Regions from separate parts of the Pseudomonas syringae pv. tagetis genome, predicted to be linked through region 3. Evidence: riboswitches for the same ligand, from Rfam matches in the RefSeq annotation. Region 3 holds a riboswitch; each other region holds the start of a gene.
The links. Region 3 has a riboswitch for cobalamin ahead of cobO (cob(I)yrinic acid a,c-diamide adenosyltransferase). Riboswitches for the same ligand answer to the same signal wherever they lie in the genome.

Region 1 (6,850 bases), 670 kb from region 3:
GCGTGCAGTTGCTGACCATCGTCGCCCTCGCCTACGGCGGCCTGCTGGAAGGCGCGGTACTCATAGAAACCGTGTTCGCCTGGCCCGGCTTCGGCCAGTACCTGACCAGCAGCCTGCTGCTGGGCGACATGAATGCCGTGATGGCCTGCGTCCTGCTGATCGGGTTGATCTTCGTGATCCTCAACCAGATCAGCGACGTCCTCTATAAAGTCTTCGACCCGAGAACCCGCTGATGACGACCTCCCTTGCAAGCAGCGCCACGCCCATGGTTCAGACACCCACCTCCAGCCTCGCAGCATTTGCCGCCAGCAGCGCGCGCCTGATGCGTTTTCTGCTGCGCAACCCGATGACGCTGGCGGGGCTGATTGTCATCGGCACGTTGATGATCGTCGCCCTGTTCGCGCCGTGGATCGCGACTCACGACCCGCTCGCTCAGGACCTGTCTGGCGCGCTGCGGATGCCCGGCGCACAGAACTGGTTCGGTACCGACGAATACGGCCGCGACGTGTTCAGCCGACTGGTGTATGGCTCGCGCATCACGCTGTACATCGTGATGCTGGTGACGGTGATTGTCGGCCCTATCGGCCTGCTGATCGGTACCGTGTCGGGTTATTTCGGCGGCTGGGTCGACAGCCTGTTCATGCGCATCACCGACATTTTCATCTCGTTTCCCAGCCTGGTGCTGGCGCTGGCCTTCATCGCCGCCCTGGGCCCTGGCCTGGAACACGCAGTGATCGCCATCGCCCTGACTGCCTGGCCGCCGATCGCCCGCCTGGCACGGGCCGAAACCCTGTCGCTGCGCAACGCCGATTTCGTTGTCGCTGTAAAGCTGCAAGGTGCGTCGGCAGTGCGCGTGATCGGACGTCACATTATCCCGATGTGTCTGTCCTCGGTGATCATCCGCCTGACCATGAACATGGCCAGCATCATTCTCACCGCGGCCGCACTGGGCTTTCTCGGCCTCGGCGCGCAGGCGCCCCTGCCGGAATGGGGCGCAATGATCTCAAGTGGCCGCCGTTACATGCTGGAAAGCTGGTGGCTGGTGGCAGCTCCCGGTGCCACCATCATGCTGGTCAGCCTGGCATTCAACCTGTTGGGCGACGGACTGCGCGATGTACTTGACCCACGCAGCGAATGACACACATCGAATAACAAAAAAGGACTCATCGCCATGTCAAACATAGCCACGCCACAGATCAAGCTTGAGGTAAAGGATTTACGGGTCGGGTTCAGTCACGCAGGCAAGGTCACGGCAGCCGTTCGCGACGTGTCATTCAGCCTGGGCCGGGAAAAGATGGCGATCGTCGGCGAATCGGGATCAGGCAAGTCCACAGTGGGCCGCAGCCTGCTGCGCCTGCACCCGGCAACGGCCAGGGTGACGGCCAAAACCCTGCGCTTCGGCGATACCGATTTGCTTGAATGCAGCGAAAAACAGATGCAGAGCATTCGCGGCCGGCGCATGTCGATGATCATGCAGGACCCGAAATACTCGCTGAACCCGGTGATCAAAGTGGGCGAGCAGATCGCCGAGGCCTATCTGGCACACCACCGGGTCTCGAAAAAGGAAGCCCGCGAGCGCACGCTGGACATGCTCGCGAAGGTGCACATCCGTGAACCGGCCCGCGTCTACGAACTGTATCCCCACGAAGTCTCGGGCGGCATGGGCCAAAGGATCATGATTGCGATGATGGTGATCACCGACCCGCAGGTGATCATCGCCGACGAACCGACTTCCGCACTCGACGTTTCGGTGCGCCGCCAGGTGCTCAACGTACTGGAGGAACTGGTCAGTGAGCGCGATCTGGGCCTGATCTTCATCAGCCACGACCTGAATATGGTGCGCCATTTCTGCGACCGGGTGCTGGTGATGTACGCCGGGCGGGTGGTGGAATCGCTGAACGCCGGCGAGCTGGACCAGGCCCGCCATCCTTACACCCGAGGCTTGCTGGCCGCCCTGCCCAGCCTGGATCACCCGCGTGCCAGCCTGCCGGTTCTGCAACGCGATCCCCTTTGGCTCACTCACTGAGAATGCTCCCATGGCAATGATCACAGTCGATTCACTGAACCTGAGCTTCGGCACTGGCACAGCGCTGAATCAGGTGCTGCGTGACGTCAACCTGCAGGTCGAGCAAGGCCAGTCGTTCGGCCTGGTCGGCGAGTCGGGCTCGGGCAAAACCACCGTCCTGCGCTGCCTGGCAGGGCAATATCATCACTGGAGCGGTGCTCTGAGCGTGGCAGGCCAGGCCGTGCAACGCAAACTCGATGCCGGTCACTACCGGACTGTGCAGATGGTGTTTCAAGATCCCTACGCCTCATTGCACCCACGCCACACCATTGATGCGGCACTCAAGGAGCCATTGAGCATTCACCGGATCGGCGACCGTGACCGTCGCGTCTGCGAGGCACTGAACAAGGTCGGCCTCAACGAGAGCTTTCGCTTCCGTTACCCGCATCAGTTGTCTGGCGGCCAACGCCAGCGTGTCGCTATTGCAAGGGCGCTGATTCTCGAACCCCGTGTGCTGCTGCTCGACGAACCGACCTCGGCACTGGATGTTTCAGTGCAGGCCGAAATCCTCAACCTGCTCGCCGACTTGCGCCATCAACAAGGCCTGACCTACCTGATGGTGACTCACGACCTTGGCGTCGTGGCGCACCTCTGTGACCGGGTTGCCGTCATGCAACAGGGCCAGGTGCTGGAAACACTCGACAGCAGCCAATTGATCAACAACCAGGCCCGACACGAATACTCACGATTGCTGATTCAAGCCAGTCGCGACATGGACCTGCGCCCGACGGGATGAACCGCTGCCGGGCGCGCGACCGCTGAGCCCGGCCCCCTGCCGACACCGTGATCCCCGGCCAGATCGGCCAAGGAACCCGGCGGCTGCCTGCGATTTGCTTGAACACCCCCAGACAACCCTCAAACAAGAATAAAAAAATGAAAAAATCACTCGCGTTACTCTCTCTGACTGCTCTGTTCCCTGGCGCCTGGGCGCATGCCGACAGCGCGTACATCAACTATCGCCATCAGTATGCAGAAAGCACCCGCATGCATGCCGACCGGGTCAAATTCGGCAGCCGACTGGACAGCGGCTGGGGGTTCGAAGGCGAGCTCAAATACAAGACCGCAGGCGACCGACAAGATGTGGCGTTCGACAACACCGTTGGCAACGGCCACGAACTGACGGTCAGCTATCAATACCGGCTGGATGACAAATGGCTGCTGACGCCGTCGTTTGCGCTGGAGAGCATCGAGAAATCGACGGCCTACAAAATGGGCCTCAAGCTGGGTTACAAGGTAAACGACCAATTGAGCGTATCAGGCCGCTATCGCTACGACTCGATCAAGCTGGACCGCGACAAGGTCAACCACGACATGCCTGACAACCAGATGGATGATCAGTCGATCAATCGTTACGACGTCTGGATCAACTACGCCAGCAAAGGCCCTTGGGCGTACGAGTATCAGTTCACCTACTTCGACGCCGATTACATCCGTTACGACAACGGCAGGACCGACTACGAGCAGAACGCAGCCTTCAAATACAAATGGGACAAACACTGGGTGCCGTTTTTTGAAGTCGGCGACATCAAGGTCGATTCCGAAGATGACAAGCGCCAGCTGAGATTGCGCGTAGGCGTGCAATACAACTTCCTGTAGCGCACCCCCACTGGAGCGTGAGGAACGATAATCTCACCATCGTGCGACGCTCCGCGTCGCATGCCGTGTCTGGCTTTGGATTATCGTGCCGACGCTCCGCGTCGCATGCAGTTCTGGACGCTCTGCGTCCTCTTTCGAGCATGTGGCGTGGCGCAGAATTGTGACGCGGAGCGTCACCCAGGGCATCCCCACGCGGGAGCGTGAGGAACGACAGGTGTCTGGCAGAAACCCCGCGTCCGGTCTCGAATCGCTCAGTCGCTGTACAGTGCCTGAGTGCGGCGCAGGCGCATGCGGCTGCCGTTGAGGTGCAGGTACATCGCCGAGCGCGCGGCGTCGACGTTGCCCTCGGCGATGGCGTTATAGATTTGCCGGTGTTCGGCGTTGATTCCGGCCAGGTAGGCGTTGCGGTCGCTCTGCCCGGTATAGGCCGAATTCATCCGTGTGCGCGGGATCAGCTTGGTGCCCAGGTGTTTCATGATATCGATCAGGTACGCATTGCCCGACGCCTTGGCGATCTTGAGGTGAAATTGAAAATCGGCATTGATGGTGGTCCCGGATTTTTGCGGCCCGTCGAGCAATGCATCGAACGCTCGCTTGAGCTCCAGCAACGCTTCGGGACTGCGTCGCTGCGCTGCCAGGCCTGCCGCCTCGACTTCAAGGCTCAAACGAAACTCCAGCAAGTTCAGCACATCGGACACTGTGGCAATGGTCGCAGGGCCTACTGAAAAACCTTCAGGCGGTGGCATGTCAAGAACAAAGGTGCCCACGCCATGCCGGGTCTCCACCAGCCCGGCGGCCTGCATTCGCGACAGCGCGTCGCGCACCACCGTGCGGCTGACACCCTCGGCTTCCATGATGTGGATCTCGGAAGGCAGTTTCTCGCCGCGCACCAGCACACCATCACGCATGCGCTGGGCGAATCGGTCGACCAGGGTTTCCGCCAGGCGTCGATGGTTCTTTTGCGAGGAAAGTGCGTTGTCCGACATTGCAGCCTCAGTTCTGTCCGATACGCGAGTATAGGCTGCGATCCCCCCACAAAACACGCCCTCAGTGCGGTTATACTCAGCCACCCGACATGGACCCGCTCACCCGCCATGGAACAACCTTCCACATCAAAAGGCCGTCGCTCCAGCCTGACCCAGCAACTGGTCGCCGAGTTTTCACGCAGGATTCGCGAAGGCGAGATTCAGAGCGGTGAAAAACTCCCCACCGAACAGGTGATCATCCGCGAAACAGGGGTCAGCCGCACCGTGGTTCGGGAGGCGATGTCACGCCTGCAAGCCGAAGGGCTGGTCGAAACCCGTCATGGTATCGGCACCTTCGTGGTCGACGCATCGCAGCCAAGGGATTTCCAGCAGACTGAACCGCCAGTCGCAGCGCCCGGCGATGCGGTATCGATCATCGAGCTGCGCCTGAGCATTGAGCCGGAATCAGCCGCGCTCGCTGCACAACGCCGTACACCGGAGCAGCTCGATGCCATCCGCCAGGCCCTCGATGAACTGAATCGCTGCGCACGCCTGGGGCATGACACTCTGCAGGCCGACTTCGAGTTCCACCGACAGATATCGCTGTGCACCGCCAACAGCTTCTTTACCGATGTCATGAGCCAGCTCGGCAGCAGCATCCTGCCTCGTACTCGCAGCGGATTTGGCAATATCGTGTCGTTGCACGCAGAGGATGACCCCGGCATTCAGCAGCGCGAGCAGGAAACCATTCTGGACGCCATTGTCCATCAGGACCGCGACGCCGCCCGAGCCGCGATGCGCCTGCATCTGATCAACAGTCTGCTGCGCCTGCGCGCAAAGGATTAGCCACTAAAACGCTTATCGTTTACCATGCCGCCCGTCGGTTTCCGAGAGGAACTAACAGGGAATTCGCACGCTTTGTCGTCACAAAGCCAAAACGAAACTGCCCCCGCAACTGTAGGCATCGAGCCTGCTCCATAACTGCCACTGGACACGCTCCGGGAAGGCCGGAGCCTGGCGATGACATGCCAGTCAGGAGACCTGCCGACCCGATTCAACCAACTAACCGGCGGGGTGTCCGGGAAGGACATCCGCACGCGTCGGCATTTACTGTCGTGCCCGGTTATCTGCCGGGGATGTGTTTCCTGATGTGCATTGCGCCTTGGCACCTGCCCCAACGGAGACCGTCTTCCATGCCGCTGCCCCGCCTTGCCGCACTCGTCGCCTGCCTGACGCTGCCCACCCTGACGCTCGCGGCCCCCACTCGGTATCCGCTGACCCTCGAAAACTGTGGTTCGACCCTGACATTCGCACACGCGCCGGCCAGGACGGTAACGATTGGCCAGGCCGGCACTGAAATGCTCTACGAACTGGGCCTGGGTGACCGCCTGGTCGGCACTTCGCTGTGGTTCAACAACGTATTGCCACGCTTCAAGGCGCAGAACGACAAGGTAGAGCGTCTGGCCGACAACGACCCCAGCTTTGAAGCGGTGATTGGCAAACGGCCTGAACTGGTGACCGTGCAACTGGAATGGATGGTCGGCAAACAGGGCGTGGTCGGCACCCGCGAACAGTTCCATGACCTGAAAATACCCACTTACATTTTGCCGTCCGATTGTGAAGGCAAAGACAATCTGGTCGGTGCCGATGGCACACGCCTCGAGCCGTTCCGTATCGAGACCATCTACAGAAGCATCGAGCAACTGGCGCAGATTTTCGACGTACAGGATCGCGGTGATGCGCTGGTTGCCGACCTCAAGACACGCCTGAACGCAGCCATCGCCAACGTCAGACAGAACAAGGCGAACGACGTCTCGGCGCTGTTCTGGTTTTCCAGTTCGGACCTTGCCAGCGATCCTTTCGTGGCAGGCCGCAAAGGCATCCCGGATTTCATGCTCAACAGCCTGGGCATGCGCAATATCGTCCAGTCCGACGAGGAATGGCCGACCGTGGGCTGGGAAACCATTGCCAAGGCCAACCCAAGCATTCTGGTGATTGCGCGCATGGACCGCCGCCGCTTCCCGGCCGACGACTACCTGAAGAAAATCGAATTTCTCAAGAGCGATCCGGTGACGCGCAACATGGACGCAGTCAAGCATGAGCGGATCGTGATCATCGACGCCGAGGGCATGCAGGCCGGTCTGCGCCTGTTCACCGGGTTCGAGGAACTGGCTGACGCCGCCAACCGTTTCAACGCGGCACAATGAGATTACCAGTAGCGTTG
Region 2 (6,850 bases), 790 kb from region 3:
GGGCAGGTACGAATCAGGCGTTGCCCCTTGACGGTGATCAGCTCGGGATCGCCAGGGCCTGCGCCGATGAAGTAGACAGTCAATGTGTTCTCCGGGGTAAATGAACGCGGAACGATTATCCGCCGTGGGCAGGGCTGATTGCCAAGGCAAATGTTGCGTGAGTGCTTTTCTGCCGCTCGATCAGCAACGTGGCGGTGCCGTCTCCCGACTGCGCAGCCAGCGCCAGTGCCGAACCCTCGGCCACACCATGACAGCCCGTCGTCCGAAAGACCTGCGCAGACCGATGGGTGAGATGCAGTTCCCACGCCACCAGTTGCGTGGCGTTGAAAAACACCAGCGGTACGCCCAGTTGCCTGGCCAATTCATGCAGGCCTGGTTCATTGCCTTTCAGATCGATAGATGCCAGCGCGGTGACGCTGGCAATGTTCAGGTCAATGGCTCGAAGACTGTGCTCGATCAGCTCGCGCAATGCTGCTGCCGAACAACCGCGTCGACAGCCCAACCCGGCGACCAGGGCTGCGCCGGGGTCAATCCGCAGTGAATCAGGCCTGGTGCAGGTCGGCATTGTTGCTGTGATCATCGTTTCTGCGGAACAACCAGGCACTGATCAGCCCCATCGCGACCCAGAACAGCGCGTTGGTAAGTAACGAGGCAAGCATGAACTGCGACTCCAGAGCCTCGGGGGCCAGGCTTTCATGGGCCAGCGGCTGTGGCGCGCCGATAACATGAGGCACCACCAGAATCGCCACACCCAGCGCTTTCAGCAGCCAGTTCTGACCGAATACCAGCAAGGCCAGCCCGGTGGCAGTGGACGCAGCGGTGCCGATCCACCACAGCTGGCGCTGGCTCAGCTCGGCGGCGGCTGTGCCTGGTAACTCAGGTGGCAGGCCGAGGGTGGGTGCCAGCACAAATACAGCGAAACCGGCCAGCCCCCACCATACGCCTTGCACGGTGCGACGCGGCGCGCGCAAGGTGTACAGCCCGGCGAGCATCAGGGCAAAGCCCACCGCGACCACCAGATTGCCGCCCGTAGTGGAAAGCACACGTTGCCAGCCGTTTTCAGGTTCCCAGGCCGCTTCTTCATGCGCGTGACTGTGCTCGGCGGTCGCGCCTTCGGCATGCTCATGCACCTGTTCGGCAAACGCGTTTTCGTAAGTTTCGGCCTGCTGGATCAGCGGCACCACCCACAGGCTTTGCAGCAGAGTCAGCAACAGGGCCGCAAGCAGGCCTGTGAACCCGGCAGTTTGTGCGATTCGCTTGAACATTGTGTAACCCTTAATGGCAAGGAAAGGCAGCGCTGTGACGGGTGTCATGTGCCGCATTGTGCACGGCAGCGATGTGCGAAAATCCGGCGAAGTAGACCAGGCAGGCACCCAGCAATGTGGCGCTGATGGCGGCTGTCAGGCGTTGAGTGCGCGTGGAACTGGTCGTGGCGGGGTGGCTGCTGATGGTCGACATGGCGATCCCTCTTGGTGATTGGCAAGTGGGCCACGCGCAAAGGAACCTGCCGACAGATGCCGAAGGTTTCAACTGCGCCCGCCCACCGCGGGTTTGTCATTGCAACAATGTCGGGCCGGTCTCCGGGCTCGCGAGGGGACTGAACGTCAGTATGTTCAAGCCCTGCAAGGTCACCTTCCCATGCCGCGGCACAGTGGATCAGACCTTCTCTCGCTTACCGTTGCGGGGGCAGCACCGGACTTGCTCGGCAATAGGGCGAGCGCACCGGTTTCCCGTTTCACCCCGTGAGGGGCACCCGAAACAAGGCGTACAGGAGAGCATGCGCGGCGGGGGATCGTCAATCTGAACGATTGACCTGTCTGCGGTCACTGCGTAGCCTTGCCGGTTCGAGGTTCTCCCTGCGTAATGCGTTACAAATGGAGCTAAGACGGGAATGCGGTATACGCCGCAGCTGCCCCCGCAACTGTAAACGGTCAGGTTCATTGCACAGCCACTGCTGCGGCGGGAAGGCGCAATGAATGCGTGTCGACAGGTCTTTAATGATCTGCACGCCGCCGTGAGCCAGGAGACCTGCCTCGAACCGGACCCAGGGTCTGCGAATTCTCACTACAACCGGGCGGGGTGATCCGGTGGCGATCCGATCCGTGTGCCAGGCATGCGGTTCTCGTCCTGTTTGCCCGCCGCACTGCCAAAGGGCATCTGATGAAAACACTGGCCAAGCTTCCCGTCACCATCGTCACCGGCTTTCTCGGCTCGGGCAAGACTACCCTGCTGCGGCATATGCTCGACAACGCCGAGGGGCGGCGCATTGCGGTCATCGTCAATGAGTTCGGCGAATTGGGCATCGACGGCGAGATCCTTAAGCAGTGCACCATCGGTTGCACCGAAGAAGAAGCCAACGGCCGGGTTTACGAGCTGGCCAACGGCTGCCTGTGCTGCACGGTTCAGGAAGAGTTCTTTCCGGTCATGCGCGAACTGGTTGCCCGGCGTGGTGACCTGGACCACATCCTCATCGAAACCTCTGGGCTGGCATTGCCCAAGCCGTTGGTTCAAGCCTTCCAGTGGCCGGAAATTCGCAACGCCTGCACGGTTGATGCGGTGATCACTGTGGTCGACAGCCCGGCGGTACTGGCCGGTACGTTTGCTGCATTCCCGGATCAGGTCGATGCGCAACGTAAGCTCGACCCGAATCTGGATCACGAGTCGCCTCTGCACGAGTTGTTCGCCGATCAGTTGGCCAGCGCCGATCTGGTCATCCTCAACAAAGCCGACATGATCGATGCCGAAGGGCTGGCTGCGGTGCGTGCCGAAGTTGCCGAAGAACTGCCGCCCGCTGTCAAGGTGATCGAAGCCAGCAGCGGCCGTCTGCCGATCAGCGTGCTGCTGGGTGTCGGTGCCGAGTCCGAGCTGCACATCGACGGTCGCAAAACCCACCATGATCACCACAACGATGACGATCATGATGACCACGATCACGACGCGTTCGATTCAATTTCCCTGAAGCTGCCGCATGCGGATGAAAAAGTCCTGCTTGGTGCGCTGAATCAACTGGTCGTGCAGCATGGCATTCTGCGGGTGAAAGGCTTCGCGGCCATTCCCGGCAAGCCGATGCGCCTGCTGATTCAGGGCGTTGGTACGCGTTTCGACAAGCATTTCGACCGCGCCTGGCGTGCCGACGAAGAACGCGCCACGCATCTGGTGCTGATTGGCCAGGAACTGGACGCCGCGGCCCTGCAGGCGCAGCTCAACGCTGCGATTGTCGGCTGACCCATGCATTTACTGAGAACCCAGCCCGGCGGTTTCGTACCCGACGACAGCATTGCCGATCTGGGCCAGACCCCGGCCGAGCTGGTGATTCTCTGCAGCGGCGATTCCAGCCTGGCGCTGCTTGCCGAAGCTGCCCGGCAGCTCCCCAAAGACTACCCCAGCCTGCGTCTGGCCAATCCGATGCAGGTCCAGAATCACGCCTCGGTCGACCTGTACGTCGATGAAGTGTTGCGTCATGCCAGAGTCATTCTGATTTCCCTGCATGGCGGTATCGGATACTGGCGTTACGGCGTCGAGCGGCTGATGGAACTGGCGGCATGCGGTGTTCAGGTGATCCTGGTGCCGGGTGATGACCGCCCTGATCCCGAATTGAGCGACCTGAGCACCGTACCTGCCGTAGAGCGCGACCGGCTCTGGCAGTTTTTGCGTCAGGGCGGTTTGCAGAATGCGCTGCAACTGTACAACTGCATGGCCAGTCGCTGGCTGGACCGCGATTATTCCTGGGTCGAGCCCGCACCGTTGCCGCGCACGGCTATCTACCACCCCCGACGGGCAAGTGCACAGCTTGCCGACTGGCAGGCAGAGTGGATTGCCGAGCAGCCGGTGGTGGCGCTGCTGTTTTATCGCTCGCACCTGCAGGCGGCCAACACCGGTTTTATCGACGAGTTCTGCGTCCGCTTGCAGGCGCACGGCATCAACCCGTTGCCCATTGCCGTGGCCAGCCTCAAGGAACCCGGTTGCTTCACCCAGGTGGAGGACTGGCTGGACGAGGCCGGCACCGAGCTGATTCTCAACACGACCGGCTTTGCCCAGTCGAGTCCGGAAGCGCCGCATCTGCGTCCGTTTCGACGCAATGTGCCGGTGATCCAGGCCATTTGCGCGCAGGACAACGAGCCTGCCTGGCAAGCCAGCGAACAGGGCCTTGGTGCCCGCGATCTGGCGATGCACATTGCCTTGCCCGAGCTTGACGGGCGGATCATCAGTCGGCCGATCAGTTTCAAGGACCTGGCCTGGCGCAGTGAGCGCAGCCAGTCGGACGTGGTCTGCTACCGCGCTCAACCGGACAGGATGGACTTTGTCGCGCAACTGGCGCGGCGCTGGATCGAGCTGGCGCGACTGCCCAATGCCAGCAAGCGCGTGGCACTGATCCTGGCCAATTACCCGACTCGCGATGGACGGATCGGCAACGGTGTGGGGCTCGATACGCCTGCGGCCGCGCTGAACATCCTGAGTGCCATGCAGGCCGAGGGCTATCCGCTGGCAGAGCTGCCGGACAGCGGCACCGAACTGATCCGCCAATTGCTGGGCGGCGTGACCAATGACCTGGACAGCATCGACCAGCGTCCGTGTCAGCAAAGCATGGCGCTGGAGGAATACCTGGCGGCGTTCAACGAGCTGCCGCAGGAGAATCGGGATGCGGTAAATGCCCGCTGGGGAACGCCGGATGCCGACCCGATGTTTCGCAGTGGCAGGATGATGATTGCCGGGCTGCGCTTTGGCCTGACCTTCGTCGGCATTCAGCCGGCGCGCGGCTATCAGGTCGACCCCAGCGCGGTGTATCACGATCCGGATCTGGTTCCGCCCCATGGCTATCTGGCGTTCTACTTCTGGCTGCGCAAGGCCTACGGCGCGCATGCCGTGGTGCACGTCGGCAAGCACGGCAACCTCGAATGGCTGCCGGGCAAAGGCGTGGGGCTGTCGCGAACCTGCTGGCCGGACGCCGTACTGGGCCCGATGCCGAACATCTATCCCTTCATCGTCAACGATCCGGGCGAAGGCGCACAGGCCAAGCGGCGCACTCAGGCAGTCATCATCGATCACCTGATGCCGCCGCTGACCCGCGCCGAAACCTATGGCCCGTTGCGTAATCTGGAACTGCTCGCCGACGAGTTCTACGAAGCGCAATTGCTTGATCCGCGCCGCGCGCGCGAGCTGCAGCGTGACATTCTTGCACTGGTCCGTGAAACCCGTATCGACCGCGAGCTGGCGCTGGGCGAGAACCTCGACAGCGACGCCGATGCGGCGCTCTGGCTGCCACGTCTGGACACCTACCTGTGCGATCTGAAGGAATCGCAGATTCGCGACGGTTTGCATATCTTCGGTCAGTCGCCGCAAGGTCGCCTGCGCACCGACACCTTGCTGGCGCTGCTGCGTATCCCGCGCGGTGACGGGCGCGGTGCGCAGTCAAGCCTTTTAAGGGCGTTGAGCAAAGCGTTCGACCTGGGTTTCGATCCGCTGGATTGCGAGCTGGCCAAGCCCTGGACCGGTGAGCGTCCTGCAGCGTTGCTGGCGGTCAGCAGCGACCCCTGGCGCAGTGCCGGTGATGCACGTGAGCGCCTGGAGCTTTACGCCGCCGCCCTTATCGAGCGCGTGACACAGGGTGATACGTTGCACGACCTGCCGGCTCACGATGATCTGACATTGATCATCGACAGCCTTCGCGAAGTGGTCGCGCCGCGTCTGGATGCCTGCGGCCCTGGAGAAATGCAGGGCATGCTCGATGCCCTGAGTGGGCGCTTCGTTCCGGCAGGCCCCAGCGGCGCACCCAGCCGGGGCCGTCTCGACGTGCTGCCCACCGGTCGCAACTTCTTTACTGTGGATGTCCGAAATCTGCCGACCACCACGGCCTGGCGTATCGGTTTTCAGTCCGCCAGTCTGTTGCTCGAAAGGCACCTTCAGGATCATGGCGACCACCTGCGCCAGTTGGGCCTGTCGGTCTGGGGCACTGCGACCATGCGCACCGGTGGTGACGACATCGCTCAGGCGATGGCGTTGATGGGCGTGCGCCCGGTCTGGGCGACGGGCAGCCAGCGAGTCGATGATTTCGAGATTTTGCCGATCAGCCTGCTCGACCGCCCACGAGTGGACGTGACATTGCGGGTGTCGGGGTTTTTTCGCGATGCTTTCGCCAACCTCATCAAGCTGTTTGATGCCGCGGTACAGGCTGTCGCCGCACTCGACGAGCCGGACGACATGAACCCGCTGGCGGCCAGGGTACGCGAAGAGCGACAGGGCTTCGTCGCAGACGGGCTGAGTGAAGACGAAGCGGCGCGTCAGGCCGGCTGGCGGATCTTCGGTGCCAAACCCGGTGCCTATGGCGCTGGCGTGCAAGGTGCGATCGATGGCCGTCTGTGGCAGAGTCGCGATGACCTTGCCGAGGTTTACCTGAACTGGGGCGGCTACGCCTATGGCGCAGCCGATGAAGGTACGCCGGCTCGGCAGCGTTTTGCCCAGCGGCTGTCTCAGGTGCAGGCGGTGCTGCAGAATCAGGACAATCGCGAACACGATTTGCTCGACTCAAACGATTATTACCAGTTCCAGGGCGGCATGCTCGCGGCTTCGGAAACCCTCAGCGGACAGAAGACTGCAAGTTATCATGGCGATCACAGCCAGCCGGACCTGCCGAAAATACGCACCCTCAAGGAAGAGCTGAACCGGGTAATACGCTCGCGTGCGGCGAATCCGAAATGGATCGAAGGGGTCAGGCGTCATGGTTACAAAGGTGCTTTCGAGATGGCGGCGACTGTGGATTTCCTGTTCGCGTTCGATGCGACCACCGAGCTGATCGATGATCACCAGTACGCGCTGCTCGCCGACGCCTATCTGCTCGACCCGGCGACTCGCG
Region 3 (6,850 bases):
ACCACCACCAGCACGTCAAGGCTGTCGAGAAAGTACTCGACCTCCTGCTCACCGACCTCACGTACCACAAAACCGTTCTTGCGCCACGCATGTGCATGCTCGGCGTAGCATGGCGACAGCACGCCGACCCGCCCTCCGCTGCGCACCCGAGGCAATGCCTGAATCGCGGCCTGCGAACCAGACACCGGCAACAAGCGCGACACCCCGTAATAGGCGCAGGCCGCCGCTTCAAGGCCATCATCAGTCTCGGGCAGGCGCGCCCAGGCGCGCGCCGGGATCTCCGGGATGGACCACGCCCAAGGCGCGATGCCGGTGGACAGGTCCAGCCATTCGGCCAGATCAATCCCGTAATGCTGCGCCGCCGCGCGCAGCCGGCCGCCGTGCTCAAGCATAAAATTCAGCTGCCAGGCAGATGACCAGCAACCACAACCAGACGCCGCGCTGCACCAGTTGCCAGCCACGATCAATCGAGTCGGCATCGGCAGGCGCACCCTCACCCAATGGCGGACGCTGATGCAGCTCACCATGATAGATCGCCGCCCCGCCCAGTTCGACGCCCAGCGCGCCCGCGCCGGCCGCCATGACCGGACCGGCGTTGGGGCTGTCCCAGGTCGGTCCCTGAGTGCGCCAGCAGCGCAGCGCCAGGCGGGTCTTGCCCAGTAGCGCGTAGGTCAATGCCACAAGCCGCGCAGGCACGTAGTTGAGCACATCGTCGATCTTTGCCGCAGCCCAGCCGAAACGCTCAAAGCGCTCGTTGCGGTATCCCCACATGGCGTCCAGCGTATTGCTCAGCCGGTACAGCACAACGCCCGGCGCACCGGCGACAACAAACCAGAACAGCGCCGCGAATACCGCATCACTGCCGTTCTCCAGCACTGATTCGGTGGCTGCGCGGGCCACTTCAGTGGCATCCAGCTCGCTGGTCTGACGACTGACCAGATAACCGACCCGCTGACGCGCCTCGACCAGATCGTCACTGCGCAGCGCTTGCGCCACGGGTTGAACGTGCTCGCCCAGGCTGCGCATACCCAGCGCGCCATACAGCGCCAGTATCTCGAACAACCAGCCGATACCGGGCAACCAGCTCAGCAGCGTCGCCAGCAGCGTGAACGGCACTACGGTGATAACCCACGCGGTAACGCCATGACTGCGCCAGCCGCGGCCACCGCTGTTGAAACGCTGCTCGACCCGATTGGCAAGGCCCCCGAATGCCACCAGCGGATGCCATCGTTTCGGCTCACCGAGTAACGCATCCAGCGCGACACCGGCAACGCTCAACAGCGCCACACTCATTGACTCACTCCCCATTGATTCTCATACAGCAGCTCATGCAGCGGACGCGCTTGCGCCCAGCCTTCCATTACCAGCATCGGCGTCGGATAAAATTCTTTGACCGGCCCCAGGCAGATGATTGCCAGCGGCTTGGCGCCGTCGGGCATACCCAGCAATTCGGCCAGCGTCTCGGGATCGAACAGCGACACCCAGCCCATACCCAGACCTTCTGCACGGGACGCCAGCCAGAGGTTCTGGATGGCGCAGGACAGCGAGGCCAGATCCATTTCCGGCAAGGTGCGACGGCCGAAAATGTGCTGCTCACGCCCCTCCATCAGCGCAGCGACCAGCACCTCTGCGCAGTCATTGATCCCTTCGACCTTGAGCTTCATGAACTCGTCGGAGCGCTCGCCCAATGCCTCGGCGGTGCGAATGCGCTCCTCTTCCACTTGCGCCTGCATCTTGCCGCGCAACAACGGGTCGCTGATGCGAATGAAGCGCCACGGCTGCATCAGCCCGACGCTGGGTGCCTGATGGGCGGCTTCCAGCACCCGCGCCAGCAACTCGGGGGCCACGGTGCCACCAATGAAGTGACGCATGTCGCGGCGTTCGGCGATAGCGCGGTACACCGCAGCCCGCTCTTGCGGGCTGAACGCTTGCTCGGTCATGGTTTGAACAGCGCTGCAATCGCCTGGGGGCAGGAAGGAAAATAGAAGTGCACGTATGACGCCGTCAGGCGACCGAGACGGTAGACCGCCTCTGCTCCGCGTCCGCCATTGGGGCTGACGCCTCGGGCAATCGGCTGCAACTCGGTGCTGGTCAATGAATGATGATAGGTGTGGCCGTGCAACGTGCCCTCGGGCAGCTCGACCGCTTGCAAGGCCAGCGCCGCCAGACGCTTCTGCATGACCGCTTCACCGGACAGCAAGCCGACCAGTTCGGCGCGAACACCCTCCACGTCGGTCAAGGCTTCGAGCAGATAGAGCATGCCACCGCACTCGGCCAGAATCGGCTTGCCGGCGATATGGTGCGCCCTGATTGATGCCTGCATGGCCAGGTTTTCCGCCAGCGCGACGTGGTGCAGTTCCGGGTAGCCGCCGGGCAGGTAGAGGCTGTCGGCCTCCGGCAGCTCGCGATCATGGATCGGCGAAAAGAAACTCAGTTCCGCGCCCATGTTTCGCAGCAGGTCCAGGCTTGCGCCATACATAAAGGCAAAGGCTTCGTCGCGGGCGATAGCAATACGCACACCGGCGAGCAGCGGCTCGACCTGAACCGGATCGGGCGCAGTAAAGGTCACGGCGGGCGGCAAGGCCACTTCGCAGGTGCTGGCCAGCGCCGCGGCGGCCATGTCCAGACGCACGTCCAGATCGTTGAGTTCACTGGCCTGAACCAGCCCCAGATGGCGACTGGGCAATTCGAAACCGACCTCCCGGGACAGTGCGCCGTACCAGCGCAGGCCTTCGGTCAGGCTGTTCTCCAGTAACTGCGCATGGCGTACCGTGCCGACGCGGTTGGCCAGCACGCCGGCAAACGGCAGGTCCGGCTGATAACGCGCCAGGCCCAGCGCCAGCGCACCAAACGTCTGCGCCATGGCCGTGCCGTCGATCACCCCGAGGACCGGCACGCCGAAATGACGGGCCAGGTCGGCGCTGGACGGTGTGCCGTCGAACAGCCCCATAACGCCTTCGATCAGGATCAGGTCTGCTTCATCCGCAGCCTCCCACAACAGGCGACGGCTTTCGTCGGCACCCACCATCCACATGTCCAGCTGGTAGACAGGCGAACCGCTGGCCCGCTCGAGAATCATCGGGTCGAGAAAGTCAGGGCCGCACTTGAATACTCTGACCTTGCGCCCCTGGTTGCGATGCAAACGTGCCAGCGCAGCCGTGACGGTGGTCTTGCCTTGTCCGGACGCTGGCGCGGCGATCAAAACTGCAGGGCAATCACGCGGAGCTCTCATAACGCGGTTCTCAATAAGGAATGGCTCACAGCTCGATACCTTTCTGCGCCCGGATGCCGGCCTGGAACGCATGCTTGACCACGCCGATGTCGGAAACCGTATCAGCCAGGTCAATCAATTCGGGCTTGGCACCGCGGCCAGTAACCAGCACATGCTGCATCGGCGGGCGAGCCTGCAGATCGCTCAACACCTGTTCAAGGTCGAGGTAGCCATGCTTGAGGGCGATGTTCAGTTCATCGAGCACCACCAGGCCGATACGCGGATCGCGGAGCATCTCCCGAGACACCGCCCAGGCGGCTTCGGCGGCGGCGATGTCACGCTGGCGATCCTGGGTTTCCCAGGTGAAGCCCTCGCCCATCACGTGATAGCGCACCTGCTCGGGGAAACGCCGGAAGAACAGCTCTTCGCCCGTGCTGTTGCGACCTTTGATGAACTGCACCACGCCGCACTGCATATCATGGCCCATGGCCCGGGCGAGCATGCCGAATGCCGAGCTGCTCTTGCCTTTGCCGTTGCCGGTCAATACCAGCAGCAGGCCGCACTCGTTGGGCGAGCTGGCAATACGCTCATCCATCACGGCTTTCTTGCGCTGCATGCGCGCCAGATGGCGTTCGTCGCGTTCGGGGGATTCGTTCATCTGGGTTCTCCGCTCGGGGCAGGCGACAACAGACGGAAGGACAGCACTGAACAGCACGGCAACGCCCTGCACAGAACATCACCCTCCGTGATGCCATTGAGTGGTTCAGGCCGGTCTCCGGGCTCATGAGCGGGTCACCCCCGGCTGCGCGCCTTCCCATGTCGAAACACAGTGGCGTCAGGCACAGCCTTGGCTCATTTACCGTTGCGGGGGCAGCGCCGGGATCGGATCTGGGGATCCACACCGGCTTCCCTGTTTCACCCTGCCAATCAAGGATTGCAGAGCACCTGAAACAAACCGCGAAGGGTAGAGGGTTGGGCTGGGAGCGTCAATCGACACCGTCGCTCTGGAACGTGATTGAACCTAGATGGTTGGCAGTGCCTCTATCAATTACTGGACCACGCCCTTGTTTATGGAGATTCACCATGTTCAAACTCAGACCCCACTACGCAGTGTTGCTTCTGGTTGCCGGCGGCCTCGCTGCCTGCGGCGAGTCTTCGACCCTGCAAGTCTCGGATGGAACAGGCCCCTCGCCCAAGTTGCCGGAGCCCAACAAGACGCTGATCCCGACCGTCAACATTGCCCCCGCCATAGGCTGGGAAAAAGGTGCCCGGCCGGTCGCCGCGCCGGGCACACAGGTGGCCGCGTTCGCTGAAAATCTGGACCACCCACGCTGGCTCTATGTACTGCCCAATGGTGATGTGCTGGTGGCAGAAACCAATTCCCCGGCCAAACCGGATGACTCCAAGGGGATTCGCGGCTGGGTGATGGAAAAGGTCATGGGCCGAGCCGGTGCCGGCGTGCCAAGCGCCAACCGGATTACCTTGCTGCGCGATCTGGACAAGGACGGCGTTGCAGAAACCCGTACCGTTTTCCTGCAAAACCTCAATTCGCCGTTCGGCATGACGCTGGTGGGCAACAAGCTCTATGTGGCCGACACCGATCGCCTGATCAGCTTCCCGTACGAAACAGGCCAGACCTCGATCAGCGCGCAGCCGACCAAAGTGGTCGACCTGCCGGGCGGCACGCTCAATCATCACTGGACCAAGAACGTCATCGCCAGCAAGGACGGCAGCAAGCTGTACGTCACCGTGGGCTCGAACAGCAACGTGGCTGAGAACGGCATGGACAAGGAAGAAGGTCGCGCGGCGATCTGGGAAGTGGACGCCGCCACCGGCAACCACCGTATCTTCGCCTCCGGACTGCGCAATCCCAACGGCATGGACTGGGAGCCCAAAACCGGCAAGCTATGGACGGCGGTCAACGAGCGTGACGAAATCGGCAGCGATCTGGTGCCGGACTACGTGACCTCGGTACAGGACGGCGCCTTCTACGGCTGGCCTTACAGCTACTATGGCCAACACGTCGACGAACGCGTCAAGCCGCAGAATCCGGCACTGGTCGCCAAAGCCATCGCGCCGGATTATGCAGTCGGTCCGCACACGGCTTCGCTGGGCCTGGTGTTCGCCGACGGCAAAACCCTGGCCGCACCATTCAATGAAGGCCTGTTCATCGGTCAGCACGGCTCATGGAACCGCAAACCGCACAGCGGCTATAAAGTGGTATTTGTGCCATTTAGTGGCGGCAAGCCCAACGGCGCACCCGTCGACGTGCTGACCGGCTTTCTCAACAAGGACGAAAAAGCCATGGGCCGCCCGGTTGGCGTGGTCAATGACCAGCGTGGCGGGTTGCTGGTGGCGGATGATGTGGGCAACAAGATATGGCGCGTGACGTCAGCCAAGGCTGCGCAGTAACGCCGAGTGCAGGGGTGCGACGCGGAGCGTCTTACGACGGTTGAGATTATCGTTCCCTACGCTCCAACGTGGGAATGCAGTTCTCAACGCTCTGCATCGCACGATAGTTGAGATTATCGTTCCCTACGCTCCAACGTGGGAATGCAGTTCTCGACGCTCTGCATCGCACGCTAGTTGAGATTATCGTTCCCTACGCTCCAGCGTGGGAATGCAGTTCTCGACGCTCTGCGTCGCAAGCGGACGCAGAGCATCCTGAACCGCATGGCGACGCGGGGCGTCGCACGATATGTTTTGGCGGCAGGTTCCAGGCAGATTGCGAGCAGGCGAAGCGCTACGGCCGAATCTGCGCCAGATTGGCTGGCTGAATGACGCGCTTGGCGTTGAGGTAGGCTTTCTGCCAGTAGGGCTTGTCTAGGCTATCGAGCTTGACCGTGCCGCCGCTGGCCGGGGCATGCACGAAGCGGCCTTCGCCGACGTAGATCCCCGCATGGGAAACCTGCGAACCGCCCGATGTGGCGAAAAACACCAGATCCCCCGACTGCAATTGCTCGCGCCGAATATTCGGTGCGCCCATCACGATCATCTCGCGCGTGGAGCGCGGCAGAGAGATACCCGCCGCATCACGATAGACATAACCTATAAGGCCGCTGCAATCAAAACCGGAGTCTGGCGTGTTGCCGCCCCAGCGATAAGGCGTGCCGACCAGCCCCAGCGCGCGAAACAGCACGTCTTCGGCGGCTGGAGAAAGAATCTGGGGAGGAGCAGTAACCACCGGACGCTGAACGATCCGGGGTGCTTTGGGCGGTGGCGGCGCGCTGGCACAGGCCCCCAGCAACGCAGCAACAGAGATGACTATCAGGCGCAACGCAATCGACATAACCACAACAACCTATCCGGATGCGGCTTACGCTGCCGAGAAGCTCAAAAACGCAGAAAGACCCGAAGGCCTTGTTCTGCGCGTTCTATTTTATTTACGCCGCTTTGGCGCGGTCTTGACTGTAGTCGAAGTCATCGCCGTTGTCTGCGTGGCCTCAGGCGTCGACTTTACAGCGACAGTGCCTGGCGCCATTGCCAGAGGCCGCTTGGCCTCGATGAATGTCTTGCTCCAGTAGGCGTCATCAAGGCTGTCGATGCGCACACCGCCGCTGCGGCGGCTGCTGGAGTGGATGAATTGCTGATTACCGGCATAGATCGCTGCATGGCTGACACGACCGCGGCCGCGGGTGC

Region 1: it holds a riboswitch for cobalamin, as region 3 does, so the genes downstream of both, MME58_RS15855 (ABC transporter substrate-binding protein) here and cobO (cob(I)yrinic acid a,c-diamide adenosyltransferase) in region 3, are expected to answer to the same signal.
Region 2: it holds a riboswitch for cobalamin, as region 3 does, so the genes downstream of both, cobW (cobalamin biosynthesis protein CobW) here and cobO (cob(I)yrinic acid a,c-diamide adenosyltransferase) in region 3, are expected to answer to the same signal.

Annotation. Positions count from the first base shown of each region.
Region 1 is NZ_CP092923.1:3,581,639-3,588,488, forward strand. It holds gene MME58_RS15820 (ABC transporter permease) at 1-233, shown strand, start outside; gene MME58_RS15825 (ABC transporter permease) at 233-1,138, shown strand; gene MME58_RS15830 (ABC transporter ATP-binding protein) at 1,172-2,026, shown strand; gene MME58_RS15835 (ABC transporter ATP-binding protein) at 2,037-2,801, shown strand; gene MME58_RS15840 (oligogalacturonate-specific porin KdgM family protein) at 2,939-3,661, shown strand; gene MME58_RS15845 (FadR/GntR family transcriptional regulator) at 3,913-4,647, opposite strand; gene MME58_RS15850 (FadR/GntR family transcriptional regulator) at 4,756-5,472, shown strand; cobalamin riboswitch at 5,491-5,689, shown strand; gene MME58_RS15855 (ABC transporter substrate-binding protein) at 5,820-6,833, shown strand; gene MME58_RS15860 (FecCD family ABC transporter permease) at 6,830-6,850, shown strand, end outside.
Region 2 is NZ_CP092923.1:3,460,410-3,467,259, reverse strand. It holds gene cobM (precorrin-4 C(11)-methyltransferase) at 1-83, opposite strand, end outside; gene MME58_RS15380 (cobalamin biosynthesis protein) at 116-565, opposite strand; gene MME58_RS15375 (CbtA family protein) at 543-1,265, opposite strand; gene MME58_RS15370 (CbtB domain-containing protein) at 1,276-1,458, opposite strand; cobalamin riboswitch at 1,555-1,772, opposite strand; cobalamin riboswitch at 1,831-2,050, shown strand; gene cobW (cobalamin biosynthesis protein CobW) at 2,161-3,225, shown strand; gene cobN (cobaltochelatase subunit CobN) at 3,229-6,850, shown strand, end outside.
Region 3 is NZ_CP092923.1:4,254,571-4,261,420, forward strand. It holds gene cobD (threonine-phosphate decarboxylase CobD) at 1-392, opposite strand, end outside; gene cbiB (adenosylcobinamide-phosphate synthase CbiB) at 385-1,293, opposite strand; gene bluB (5,6-dimethylbenzimidazole synthase) at 1,290-1,940, opposite strand; gene MME58_RS18925 (cobyrinic acid a,c-diamide synthase CobB) at 1,937-3,232, opposite strand; gene cobO (cob(I)yrinic acid a,c-diamide adenosyltransferase) at 3,258-3,869, opposite strand; cobalamin riboswitch at 3,961-4,175, opposite strand; gene MME58_RS18935 (PQQ-dependent sugar dehydrogenase) at 4,295-5,623, shown strand; gene MME58_RS18940 (C40 family peptidase) at 5,955-6,500, opposite strand; gene MME58_RS18945 (C40 family peptidase) at 6,591-6,850, opposite strand, start outside.